Linked DNA regions of Prochlorococcus marinus subsp. pastoris str. CCMP1986. The main gene of each other region encodes a partner of the protein of the gene in region 2 in a complex. Links are inferred from orthologs where the notes say so. Each region holds a gene or a part of one and is shown on either strand. Other genes may lie near its edges.

Evidence for each region. The genes of interacting proteins can lie anywhere in the genome.
Region 1: the proteins of accD (region 2) and accC are in contact, whole or in part, in a solved structure (PDB 8UXZ), measured with the Escherichia coli proteins. The link is inferred for Prochlorococcus marinus subsp. pastoris str. CCMP1986 from one-to-one orthologs.
Region 3: the proteins of accD (region 2) and TX50_RS02860 are in contact, whole or in part, in a solved structure (PDB 8UXZ), measured with the Escherichia coli proteins. The link is inferred for Prochlorococcus marinus subsp. pastoris str. CCMP1986 from one-to-one orthologs.

What each region holds. Positions count from the first base shown.
Region 1 is NC_005072.1:65,046-69,060, reverse strand. The notes cover bases 1,046-4,015. They hold accC (acetyl-CoA carboxylase biotin carboxylase subunit), read right to left. Parts: upstream 3,221-4,015; coding sequence 1,871-3,220; downstream 1,046-1,870. Other genes in these bases: TX50_RS00310 (hypothetical protein), read left to right, coding at 3,612-4,015; TX50_RS00325 (YggT family protein), read left to right, coding at 1,548-1,853; psbX (photosystem II reaction center X protein), read right to left, coding at 1,269-1,457; TX50_RS00335 (Ycf66 family protein), read right to left, coding at 1,046-1,191. Also shown: TX50_RS00345 (ABC transporter ATP-binding protein/permease), read left to right, coding at 1-15; TX50_RS00340 (chlorophyll a/b-binding protein), read left to right, coding at 25-258; more of TX50_RS00335, read right to left, coding at 259-1,045. UniProt on the Escherichia coli protein: This protein is a component of the acetyl coenzyme A carboxylase complex; first, biotin carboxylase catalyzes the carboxylation of the carrier protein and then the transcarboxylase transfers the carboxyl group to form malonyl-CoA.
Region 2 is NC_005072.1:743,422-748,481, forward strand. Bases 1,207-4,175 are described here. They hold accD (acetyl-CoA carboxylase, carboxyltransferase subunit beta), read right to left. Parts: upstream 3,146-4,175; coding sequence 2,267-3,145; downstream 1,207-2,266. Other genes in these bases: TX50_RS04175 (Gfo/Idh/MocA family protein), read right to left, coding at 1,207-1,873; TX50_RS04180 (hypothetical protein), read right to left, coding at 1,873-2,262; TX50_RS04190 (phosphoribulokinase), read right to left, coding at 3,329-4,175. In the rest of the region: fba (class II fructose-bisphosphate aldolase), read right to left, coding at 1-627; more of TX50_RS04175, read right to left, coding at 770-1,206; more of TX50_RS04190, read right to left, coding at 4,176-4,228; leuB (3-isopropylmalate dehydrogenase), read right to left, coding at 4,318-5,060.
Region 3 is NC_005072.1:504,710-508,549, reverse strand. What follows is about bases 1,046-3,840. They hold TX50_RS02860 (acetyl-CoA carboxylase carboxyltransferase subunit alpha), read right to left. Parts: upstream 3,050-3,840; coding sequence 2,042-3,049; downstream 1,046-2,041. Other genes in these bases: TX50_RS02855 (long-chain acyl-[acyl-carrier-protein] reductase), read right to left, coding at 3,053-3,840; TX50_RS02865 (SDR family oxidoreductase), read right to left, coding at 1,333-2,040; folE (GTP cyclohydrolase I), read right to left, coding at 1,046-1,178. Also shown: TX50_RS02875 (phosphoribosylanthranilate isomerase), read left to right, coding at 1-441; more of folE, read right to left, coding at 438-1,045. UniProt on the Escherichia coli protein: Component of the acetyl coenzyme A carboxylase (ACC) complex. First, biotin carboxylase catalyzes the carboxylation of biotin on its carrier protein (BCCP) and then the CO(2) group is transferred by the carboxyltransferase to acetyl-CoA to form malonyl-CoA.

The DNA of each region.
Region 1 (4,015 bases), 680 kb from region 2 along the record:
AATTTTAAAAATTAGATTACAATCATGACTTCAAATCAAGAACAAAATAATCAGGAAGCTATGGAACTAGAAAAAACAAATTCTGAAGAAATTAAAATTGAGGAACAATCAATTGAAATTGAAGATAGATATGAGTTTGGATGGAGCAATTATTCAGAAATAACAAATGGAAGATTTGCAATGCTCGGTTTTTTAGCAATTATTTTAATTGAATTAATAAGTCAAAAATCATTTCTAAATTGGGCTGGGATATTTTAATTAGTCATCAAATCTAGAACTATTATCTCTGGGTTTATTTTTTTTTGTTCCCACAGTATACCTTCCAGTTTTATTTTTAGAGGTTGATCTTGCACTAGCTGCTGAGCTTCTTGCTTGACGAGGCTTTTTTACTTCATTGATATTTGTAGAAAATGATGCATCTTCTACTTTTTCTGTTGAAGTCTGAGATCTGATAGATGACCTTGTTGGTTTATTAGAGGAGGTAGAAGCATCCTTAAGAGAGGAATTATTTGATTTTCTAGAAACTTCTTGATTAGATAATGGCCGAGAGCCTCTTTTAATTTCACTTCTTGATGATCTTCTTTCTCCAAAACTTGCTCTTCTATCTTCATTACTCATCCTATTATCTTCAGACCGATTTCTTCTTCTCTTAGGTTCTTCATTCTCAAATTGATTAGACTCTCTTAAAGAAGGACGCCTCCTGCTGACTGCAGATTCAGGAATAGCTCTTGATATATTTCTCCTTTGCGATCTAGCTTCCATGTAATCATCTTCTAAATCATCATCTTGAGGTTTGAATCTTCTAGAAGGTCTATCAGAATCCTCAAATTGATTATAATCATCATTAAATCTATTTCTGGAAGAATTTCTAGGCATATCTGGAATCTGATCATCTTCAAAATAAGAAGATCTTCTTGCTTGATCAGTGGCAACACCTCTTAGTCGAACACTTTCATACGCAAAGAATACCGTCGTTCCTGCTAATAAAAACTGCCCAAATTGCAAAATAGGATCTAATCTCCATCCTTGAAAAAATAATATTCCTCCACATAAAAGACCTATTGCCGCAAAGAAAACATCATAATCTCTTGCCAGCGCAGGTTTAAATGACCTCAAAAAATATAGGCCACCTCCACATACAGCTAGTACGATGCCTACAATACTCGCCCAATTTAGACTAGCATTGACCACTTTTTTTCTCCAAAACTTATTTTTTAAGGTGCAATAAAACACCTTTATATATAGTTTACTTAAAACTTTTATAAAAACTAGCGTCTACGTGTAGCTGAAGTACGTTCAAGTGAATCTTTTTGGCTAACAAAGATCAAAAAAGCTGCTGCTGGAATAACTATAAGTAAAGCTGCAGCGAAGAAACTCGCTATCATATTGAAGCCCGAACTACCAGCCACTTCTGGGGAAACATCAGCCGCTAATATTAGATTTGAAATTTGAATCACTTTTTTAAAATTAAATTCTGAATTTATAATACGAATTAAATCCTAACTTATGGGTTATTTATTAAGATGGATTAAACAATTGTTATTTCATTGTCTCAAAACTATTTACATGCTTTAGATCTTACACTAGGAATCCTTTTATCATTTTTAACCCTAGTCTTTTTAATAAGATTAATTTTAACTTGGTACCCAAAAGTTGATTTAAATAAAGGTTTTTGGTTATTAATTGCAATTCCAACAAGTTCTATTTTAAACGTTACGAGAAAATTGATTCCTCCCATTGGGGGCGTCGATGTTGGCCCAGTGATTTGGATAGGAATAATAAGTTTTCTAAGAGAAATATTAGTTGGTCAACAAGGTTTAATCAAATTAGCCATTCTAAAAAGTATAAGTTAAGAAGGCATTATATTCCATTAATAGTTAGGTAATAATTCTTCCTCAACGTATTTAGTATGAATTTTGCCTTCCATAAATTTCCTTTTATTGAGAAGAGATAAATGAAAGTTAATTGTTGTTGGAATTCCTGTTACAGCGCATTCATTTAAAGCTCTATTCATTCTTTTAATAGCAGTATTACGATCTTTACCCCAGACTATTAATTTACCTATAAGTGAATCATAAAATGGCGGTATTTCATAACCAGTATAAACATGACTATCAACCCTCACTCCAGGGCCCCCTGGAGGCAGCCATCCAGTTATTTTACCGGGAGATGGGCGAAAATTATGTGAAGGATCTTCCGCATTAATTCTGCATTCAATAGCATGTCCATTTAATTGAATATCATCTTGAGTAAATCCTAAATTGTCACCTCCAGCTATTTTGATTTGTTCAGCAATTAGATCAACACCAGTAACCATTTCAGTTACGGGGTGTTCCACTTGAATCCTGGTATTCATCTCCATAAAGTAAAAATTATTATCATCATCTACTAAAAATTCAACAGTTCCCGCCCCTTCATAACTAATACTTTTTGCAGCAGCAATGGCTGCATTACCCATTTTTTTTCTAAGAGAATAGTTTATAGCTGGACTGGGAGACTCCTCTAATAATTTTTGGTGCCTCCTTTGTACAGAACAATCTCTCTCTCCTAAATGAACCACATTACCTGACCTGTCAGCAAGGATTTGAATTTCTACATGTCTTGGCTTTTTTATAAATTTCTCCATATATAAACCATCATTTCCAAATGCCGCTTCTGCTTCTCCTTGGGCTGCTTTAAACATTTTTTCTAAATTAGCCTTATTTTCAACCAATCTCATTCCTCTACCTCCTCCTCCAGCTGTGGCTTTTATTATGACGGGATATCCAATCTCTTGGGCCATTTCGTAGGCCTCCTCGACACTCGATAATAAACCTTTGCTTCCAGGAACAGTTGGTACTCCGACTCTCTCCATTGTCTCTTTAGCAGTAGATTTGTCTCCCATTGATCTAATAGCATTGGGAGATGGACCAATGAAAGTTATACCATGATCGTTACACATTTCTGCAAATTTATCGTTCTCCGCAAGAAAACCATAACCTGGATGAATAGCATCAACTCCTCTTGATGTAGCAGCAGCTAAGATATTAGGAATATTTAAATAACTCTTGTTACTTAGTGAGTCTCCAACGCAAACTGCTTCATCTGCTAATTGCACATGCAATGCCTTTTTATCTACGGTGCTATAAACAGCAACAGTTGCAATATCAAGCTCTCTACAACTTCTGATAATTCGTAAAGCTATTTCTCCACGATTAGCAATTAAAACTTTTTCAACCATTACAAAATTAAATTGAAGAAATAAAAATTAATTTAAATTGAAATTACTTTAAAAAGTATTCAATAAAATTTTTGAATTTCAAGAATGCATTGATTAACAATACAACCTAAAACGTTATATGTGGATAATTATTTATTTATGCAATAGAAAAAATCAGTCATTTTAAGTATTTAAAACTAAGTTATATAAAATACATCTTTTAAATATTTAAACCGAGCAGATTAACAAAATATTATCGCAAATTAATGCGATTAATGTATGATAACTTAGTGGTTTAAGAACACCCTTGTGCTCGAAAACCCTTTGCGGACGTGGCGGAATTGGTAGACGCGCACGTCTAAGGAGCGTGTGGCTTAGGCCTTGCGAGTTCAAGTCTCGCCGTCCGCATTTAATGTATCTTGGATTGACTGCAATGAAAGAAAAATCAATTGCAGTTGTAATTATCACTAATGGGCCTGGGGAATTATCAACGTGGGTGAGGCCTGTAGTGGATTATCTAAATAAGATAAATGATACTTCGAAAAATATTGATAAACTGAATTACTCAATAAGATTAGTTTTAGTACCGTGTCCAAATGCTACTGGTAAAGAATATGAAGTTGCTAAATCTTGGCACAAATTTGAATTAGTTACAGAAGCAAAGACTTTTTGGAAATTGTTAATCAGGCCTGCTCAATATGCAAAATGGCCTAAAAAGGGGATCGTTATTTTTCTTGGAGGTGATCAATTTTGGAGTGTTTTGTTAGCAAAAAGATTAGGTTATATCAACATCACATATGCTGAATGGATTTCAAG
Region 2 (5,060 bases):
TCCTGTTGGCTTTCTTGTGAATTTATATGCACCATGACTTGTTCCTATTGCTATGGCTAAAGCATCAACTTTTGTTTTCGCTACAAAGTCTGCAGCTTCTTCAGGATCAGTTAAAAGCATATCTGTTGAAAGTTCACCTTCGAATCCATGACCATCTTCAGCTTCACCTTTCCCTGTCTCTAAGGATCCTAAGCAACCTAATTCTCCCTCAACACTAACTCCCACTGAATGTGCGAAGTCTACTACTTTTTTTGTTACGGCAACATTATATTCATAACTTGCGGGTGTTTTTGCATCTGCCTCTAAAGATCCGTCCATCATTACTGAGGTAAAACCATTAATAGCTGCTGAATAACAAGTTGATGGCTCATTACCATGATCTTGATGCATTACAACTGGAATATTTGGATAAGTTTCTGTTGCAGCAAGGATCAGGTGACGAAGGAAAATTTCTCCAGCATAATTTCTTGCTCCTCTTGAAGCTTGAAGAATTACAGGGCTATCAGTTTCGTAAGCAGCCTCCATGATCGCTTGAACCTGTTCAAGATTATTGACATTAAAAGCTGGTATACCGTAACGATTCTCGGCTGCGTGATCTAAAAGTAGTCTCAGTGGAACGAGGGCCATAATTAAAAATTAATTAGATGCTTAAGAAAAAATAAGCAATATGTTCCGAGATTTTAATATATAGAGGGATCAAATGTCACGTCATTAGATATACAAATCACTAAAAAATCGAGTAATAATTGTTACTCAGCAATTTATTTAGCTAAATTTTTATAGAAATACCACTCTCAGAGGATCTTCTTATTGCTTCACAAACTCTTTGACTAGTAAGTCCCTCAGACAATCCAGGGATTACAGGTGTTTGATTATTGATACTCTCAGCCCATAAATTGTGAATTCTCTTAACAGGTGCAATTCTTCCATCAGACCAGGTTTTTTCAAAATTGTAGAGAGGATCCGCAGGCAAATTATATGTTTTATCCTCTTTGTTTGAAAATTTTAAATTAAAACCATGTACGTAATCTTTTTGATTCTCACTGCTTAGGAAAAGTGAACCTTCACTTCCGTACACTTCCAAACTAAATCCTCTTCCATTTTTTGAAATCGAGGATAATGAAACCTGACATGGTATGAGAGCGCTATCGTAATTAGTTATTTCAAGGTTAGCTATACAAATATCTTCACTTGTTACTTCCAATATCTTGGAGGAATTAGACAATGATCTTTCATTAATTGATGTTGATATTTTTCCAGATACTTTTATCGATTCTCCAAAAAACCAGTTCAACATATCGAATGCATGAGTTCCCAAAGCTCCAATTACTCCTCCCCCTTTTTCTCTTAATGAATACCAGTTCCATGCTCTCTTGGGATCAGATCTGCTGCCCATTAACCAATCAAGTTTAATTAAATAAATTTTACCTAAAATATTCTCATCAATTATTTTCTTGGTTTGTAGAAAAAGAGGTACTGCTCTATATTCAAAATCTACGCAAACACTCAAATTATTAATTAAGGATATTCTTTGGAGTTCTTCAATTTCTTCGGAAGTTAAGGCAACAGGTTTTTCTAATAAGAGATGTTTATTATTCTCTAGTGCTTCCTTTGCTAATTTAAATCTTGATTCAGGAGATGTAGCAATTATTATACCGTCGATATCTTTAGATTTAACTAATTTTCCCCAATCATGATAAAAATTTAAACCGGTTTCTTTCTCTAATGATGGTCCTTTTTCTTTTTTATAGTGATAAATTGTAGTTGGAATTAAGTAATCTGATTCTTTTAAAGCTTCTAAATGAATTTTTTTTCCAAATCCTAAGCCAGCAATTGCGATTCTTAATTTTCGTGAAATATTAATGTTAGTCATTAATCTATTTTTTCAGAACAACCTTTTTCAATAACAACATCAATAAGCTCATCATTATTTGAAGTTTGCCACTTTGAACCGAACTGTGGGATGCCATTAATTGAAGTATCTTTATATGTTTTATCATTACAATTAATTCTCATAACATAAAGAGATAATTCTTCTTTATCGCTTGGTTCTTTAGGATTTTTAAGGAACTTTGTTAAAACTGTTATTTCTCCAGCATTTATTTCCTTAATACTTCCCATATCAATCCATTCCTTACCATCATTATTTTCTTTTAAAAGTACCCAATCTACATTACCGATACCATATGCAAATTCAGAGTTATTTAAAATTAGAATTAAAAAGGTAAAACATAAAGAAAAAAATTTAAAAATAATATTCATTTTTTTAATTTGTCTGAACCAGTTCTTTTACACCATGGATTTTTAAAAGTTTTGTCAAAGTGCTTTTAAGTTCCTTCCTATTTACGATTACATCAACGAATCCATGTTCTAAAAGATATTCTGCTGTTTGAAAATTATCAGGTAATTTTTCTCTTAAAGTTTGTTCTATTACTCTTCTCCCCGCAAATCCAATAAGAGCTTTTGGCTCCGCCAATATTAGATCTCCTAACATCGCAAAACTAGCAGTAACTCCACCTGTAGTTGGATGAGTTAATAAAGGCATGTAAAGAAGATTTTTAGCTCTATGTTTTTTTAGTGCGCCTGATATTTTTGCCATTTGCATAAGGCTTAACATTCCTTCTTGCATTCTTGCTCCACCAGAGGCACAAACAATTAAAATTGGATAGTTTTTAATTGTTGCTGTTTCAACAATTCTCGTAATCTTTTCTCCTACTACGGATCCCATTGATCCCCCCATAAATCTAAAATCCATTACTGCTAAGGCCAAAGGCATTGAATTAACGGAGCATAAACCAGTTATTACTCCATCTTTGAGACCAGTACCCTGTTGACTCTCCTTTATTCGTTCTGAATAAGATCTCCTATCCTTAAATTTTAATGGGTCAGTGGGACTTAATGATTCATCAAACTCTTTAAATGAATCTTTGTCAGCAATTATATTTATTCTTTCATCGCTATTAATCCTATTATGATGGCCACAATTACTGCACACATTAAAATTTGAAATTAAATCTTTTCTATAAGCAACTTGCCCACATTCTGAACATTTAACCCAAAGACCATCACTTTCCTCAGGATCTTGAGATACCTTCCCAACAAATTGATCTTTTCTCCTTGCGGCAAACCAGTCGATTAAAGACACAATATCCTCTGTTTTTTTCTATTTAAGTCTAAATAAGGCCCTTTTATCAAGGAAGATATATAAATATTTGAAATTCCTAATTAGTTAAATTTTACAAATACCATAATAAGTTTATTTTCATGAATTTATGCCTTCAAAAATTAAGATTATTTTGAAGGCTTAAGTAAAAGGAACTAAAACTATCTACGAATGTTTTTTTTCTTCAATCATTTTATGGATTATTGGAGTGAGGATCAATTCCATGGCAAAACCCATTTTCCCTCCATTAACAACTATGCTCGTTGGGCTTGACATGAATGAATCATGAATCATTCCCAAAAGATATTGAAAGTCAATCCCCCATTTTTCTCTTGCCCCTTTTCTGAAATGTATTATTACAAAACTTTCATCTGGTGTAGGAATGTTTCTACATATAAAGGGATTCGATGTATCAATAGTAGGTATTCTCTGGAAATTGATATCCGTTTTACTAAATTGTGGACAAATATGATTTATGTAGTCTGGCATTCTTCTCAAAATAGTATCAACTATGGTTTCTGCTGAATAACCTCTTTCAGCATTATCCCGATGTATTTTTTGTATCCACTCTAAGTTTGTAATAGGTACAACACCAACAAGTAAGTCTGCATAGGAGGAAACATTGTATCCTTCTCCCTCAACACCACCATGTAAACCTTCGTAGAAAAGAACATCTGTTCCATTTGGAATATCTTCCCAGGGGGTGAATTGACCTGGTTCTAATGATGTTCCAAGTCTTGCATTATGTTCCTGTGCTTCTTCAGTGCTGTGAAGATAATATCTTTTTTTACCTCCACCTGATTCACCATAAATTTTAAAAAGTTCTTCTAATTTGTCAAAAAGATTTGCTTCTGGCCCGAAGTGAGAAAAATTCTCCCCTTTTGAGAGTGCTTCTGCCATTGCTTTTTTCATAGGCATTCTTTCAAATCTGTGATAACTATCTCCTTCCACAACAGCTGGAACTATATCTTCTCTTGCAAAAATATGCTCAAATGCTCTTTTTACTGTACTTGTTCCTGCACCTGATGATCCTGTTACAGCAACTACTGGATGACGTTTAGACATTTAATTAAAACAATATCCATTGATTCTGACAGGTCATATGCCAACTTTTGTTCAAGTTAAAGATATTTTTTAATTTATTAATTTTTTATTCAAATTTCTTGGATTATTTTTTCTCCAATTTCACTACAAGAAAGAACTTGGCAATTACCATTATCTAGATCTGAAGTTCTATATCCTTTCGATAAAACATTATCAATTGCTATTTCTATATCATCAGCTGCTTCTATCTCATTTAGACCAATTTTAAGCATCATTGAAGTAGACAAAGCCATTGCTATAGGATTAGCTATATTTTTTCCAGCTATATCAGGAGCGGAACCATGAACAGGTTCAAAGACTCCAGGTCCTGAATTGCTTAATGATGCTGATGGAAGCATTCCAATCGAGCCAGTTATCATTGCGGCTAGGTCACTTAAAATATCTCCAAATAAATTACTAGTTAAAATTACATCAAATTGGCCCGGATCCTTAACGAGTTGCATGGCGGCATTATCAACATACATATTACTTAAAGCTAAATCGTTTTCTTTTGACGCGACTAGTGAAACTGTATCTCTCCATAATTGGCTTACTTCTAAAACGTTTGATTTATCTACCGAACATATTTTTTTACTTCTTTGATTTGCTATCTTGATTGCAACTTCTGTAATTCTTTCTATTTCGTTTGAATCATAAACCATTGTATTGAAAGCTTTTTTAATTTTAGTTTGCGTGATCTCTCCTCTAGGCTGTCCAAAATAGATTCCACCTATTAGCTCTCTTACTACAATTAAATCTACATTTTCAATAACTTCTTTTTTAAAAGAACTTGAATCCAGTAAGGATTTTCTTA
Region 3 (3,840 bases), 240 kb from region 2 along the record:
ATTATTAAAGGTTTTTTAGGAGAACCAAACGAAACTATAATTCAACTCCATGGAGATGAGGATATTGATTATTGTCAAAAATTAAAAAAACGGATTCCAGACGTTGGCTTATGGAAAGCTTTTAGAATAAAAAATAAAAAAGATCTTGAAAAGATTAAACCTTATGAAAACTTTATAGATGCAATACTTTTAGATTCATGGAATAAAGAAACATATGGTGGTTCGGGAAAAAGAATAAAACAACAATATTTAGAAGATTTAAGTTTTAGCAAACCTTGGTGGATTGCAGGAGGCGTTTCCACTGAATGGATAGTTGAGATTTTAAAAAATATAAAACCAAATGGTATTGATATTTCGAGCAGTGTTGAAACCTCCCCAGGAATAAAAGATATTCATAAAGTTGGTTTAATTATTAAAGAAATAAAAAATACTAATTTTTAGTAATTATTATTAGAAGATTGTTGTCTTACTAGCTCAAAAAATTCTTGTTTTAGGCTTATATCATGTCTAAAATCTCCTCTAACTACTGAATTTATCATGCTAGTATTCGGCTCTTTAACTCCTCTCCACTTCATACAGTAATGTTGAGCTTTGACTATTATGCCTAGCCCCTTGGGTTCACATAGTTTTTCTATTTCATCTGCAAGAATCATTACTGCTTCTTCTTGTATATGTGGTCTAGAGAATACCCAATCCGCTACTCTAGCGAATTTAGAAAGACCTATAACTTTACTACCTGGTTTAATTCCTATCCAACATTCTCCTAAAATTGGAACTAAATGATGAGAGCAAGCGGACCTCACTGTTATTGGTCCGACAGTATAAATTTCATCAAGGTTTTTATCATTTGGGAAACTTGTAACCTTTGGCTGTTCATGGTATCTACCTTTAAAAACTTCGTTTAGGTACATTTTTGAAACTCTTTCTGCTGTCTCCTGAGTATTGTGGTCATTATCCACATCAATAACTAAAGACTTAAGTAAATCTTTAATTCTGGAAGCCACCTCCTTTTCTAGAACTTTTAGCTCACCAGGATTAATAAAGTCAGCGATATTATCATTTGCACTGAATCTTGTACCTTTGCTTTTGATACGGTCCCTTATTATCTCGGAGATTAATTTATTAGAAATCTTTTCATCAATATTTTTAATATTATCGTTGGGTAATGTAGAAGTCATAAAATTCTAAACAGGAAATAGTATGCAAACTTGATTTACTGTAACTTTCTTGAGCTTATTTGCTTACACACTATATCACATTCTTATGTTCAATCGGGTTCTTCAATCCCTAAAAAAAATCACTTTATCGTTATTGCGACTTGATAAACTAGGGTCAAAAAGCACCTCCTGCAGGCATAAGAGTTAAGTCTTCAATTAATTGTGATTCTGGTTGTTCAGCAATATATAAAATTGTATTTGAGACGTTTGTAGAAGAAAGCATAGATGATCTATCGAAATCTGATTTTATTGATTCCGTCTCCCAAAGAGGGGTATTAACTGAACCTAAAGTAATTGTGCATGCTCTTATCGAGTTAGATCTCTCTTCTTCTCTAAGACACTTTGTAAACATCGCTAAAGCAGATTTTGATACGCAATAAGCACCCCACTGAGGGAAAGCATTATAAGAAGCATGACTGCTGACATTAATAATCAAGCCTCCATTTTTTCTCATTTTGGGGACAATTAAACTACATATTTGAAATATACTTGTGAGATTAATTTGAATTATTTCTTGCCATTTTGTCAAAGACATTTCAACTAAATTTCCATTGAAAGCACATCCAGCATTATTTATTAAAACGGAAGGGCACCCATATTTTTTTATTGATTCGTTAATTGAATTATTTATTTCATTTGCATTAGATAAATTGCACTTTACAAGATTTATTGTTGACCCTGTATCTGATAGTTCATCTCTTAGTATTTCCAACATCTCTAAATCTCTTGCGAGTAAAATTAAATCCCAACCAGCATTTGCGAAAGTTACTGCTGTAGCTCTACCAATACCTTTAGTGGCTCCTGTAATGTATGCTAATTTCAATTTATTCTGTTATTTGAGGTAATTGTTCCTGAATTTCTTCAAAATTATTTGATTCAACAAATTTTCCCAGAACCCTGAATTTTGAATATCTTTGTTCTAAAAGTTCCTCTTTCTTCAATTCCAATAATTCATTAAGGTGCTTCTCAATAGCACCTTTTAGAGTATTCCCAGCCTCTATAGGAGCCCAGTTATTACCACCTGCTGGTTCTGATAAAACTTCATCTATTACACCTAACTCAAGAAGATCTTTTCCAGTTATTTTTAACGCAGTTGCAGCTTCAGAAGCTTTTGCAGCATCTCTCCAAAGAATTGAGGCACATGCTTCTGGACTAGCAACAGTATAAACACTATGTTCAAACATCAATAGCCTATCAGCTACCCCAATTCCAAGAGCTCCACCAGACCCGCCTTCGCCGATAATAGTAGCAATTATTGGGACTTTAAAACCGAACATTTCTCTTAGGTTTCTAGCTATAGCTTCTCCTTGACCTTGTTCTTCTGCAGAGAGACCAGCATATGCCCCAGGAGTATCAATAAAAGTAAGAATAGGCAATGAAAATCTATCAGCATGCTGCATTAACCTTAAAGCTTTTCTATAACCTCCAGGTTTTGCCATTCCAAAGTTTCTAACTACATTTTCCTTAGTATCTCTTCCTTTCTGATGACCTAATAAAAGAACAGGTTGATTATTTACCGAACCTAAACCTCCAATTAAAGCCATATCATCTCCTCCATTTCTGTCTCCATGTAACTCAATCCAATCATCACAAAACATTTGAATAAAATCCAAAGTGCTTGGTCTTTGTGGATGTCTAGCTACTTGTATTTTCTGAGCAGGTGTTAGGGATCTAAAAATTTCCTCTCTTCTTCTTGTAGCAAGTGTTTCTAGTTGTAGTAATTGTTGACTAACATCTACTTCTGAATCTCTTGCTAATTCTCTTATTTGCTCTATTTGCTTTTCAAGCTCTACAAGAGGTTTTTCAAAATCAAGAAGATAACGTCTTGGCATAATTCAAACTGCTAGTACTTTTGGATGCTTATCTAGGCCAATTGCAGAGAAGCCATGCTTTACAGAAGCAGCTCCAATAAACTCCATTTTCTCGAGAGATATATTATTTCTTCCCCAGCTAAAGTTTGTATGACATTTTTCAAATTCTAAAATCATTGCTTCTGCAAAGCATGCAAACATTTCTCTCTGGGGATTTTGCATTTCAGCTAGTTCCATCATATTCCAACCTATATCATTGAAGAATCTTACTATACCTCCTTTTACAACATGTATATTATTTCCTTGAAATTTTTCATCTAGATTCTTTGGATAACCTCCATCAATCATTAAACATGGTTGTTTAAGATTATTAGCATCGATTTCCATTGTCTTTGGCATACTTGCTACCCATACAACAATATCTGCTTCAGGCAATGCTTCATCTAGATTTTTGATAGTTCCACCATCTAATTCCTTTTGCAAAGAATCCAAGGGTTCCTTTTGCCTAGCTACCAAAAGAAGTTCCCCAATACCTGTTTTATTGATTAACCATCGACAAACAGCACTGCCTATATCTCCAGTAGCACCAACTACAGCAACTGTTGCGCTTTTAAGATCAATACCTATTTTAGGAGCATTCATCTCTAATTGCCTGCAAATAACCCACGCAGTATGAGTATTACCAGTTGTAAACCTTTCCCACTCTAGTGAAGTGTTTCTAATCTGCTTATGTTGAAGGAGATTAAAATTTTCAAAGATGATAGAAGTGAACCCCCCCAAAGCGGTAATATTAATACCTTTTTTTTGAGCTA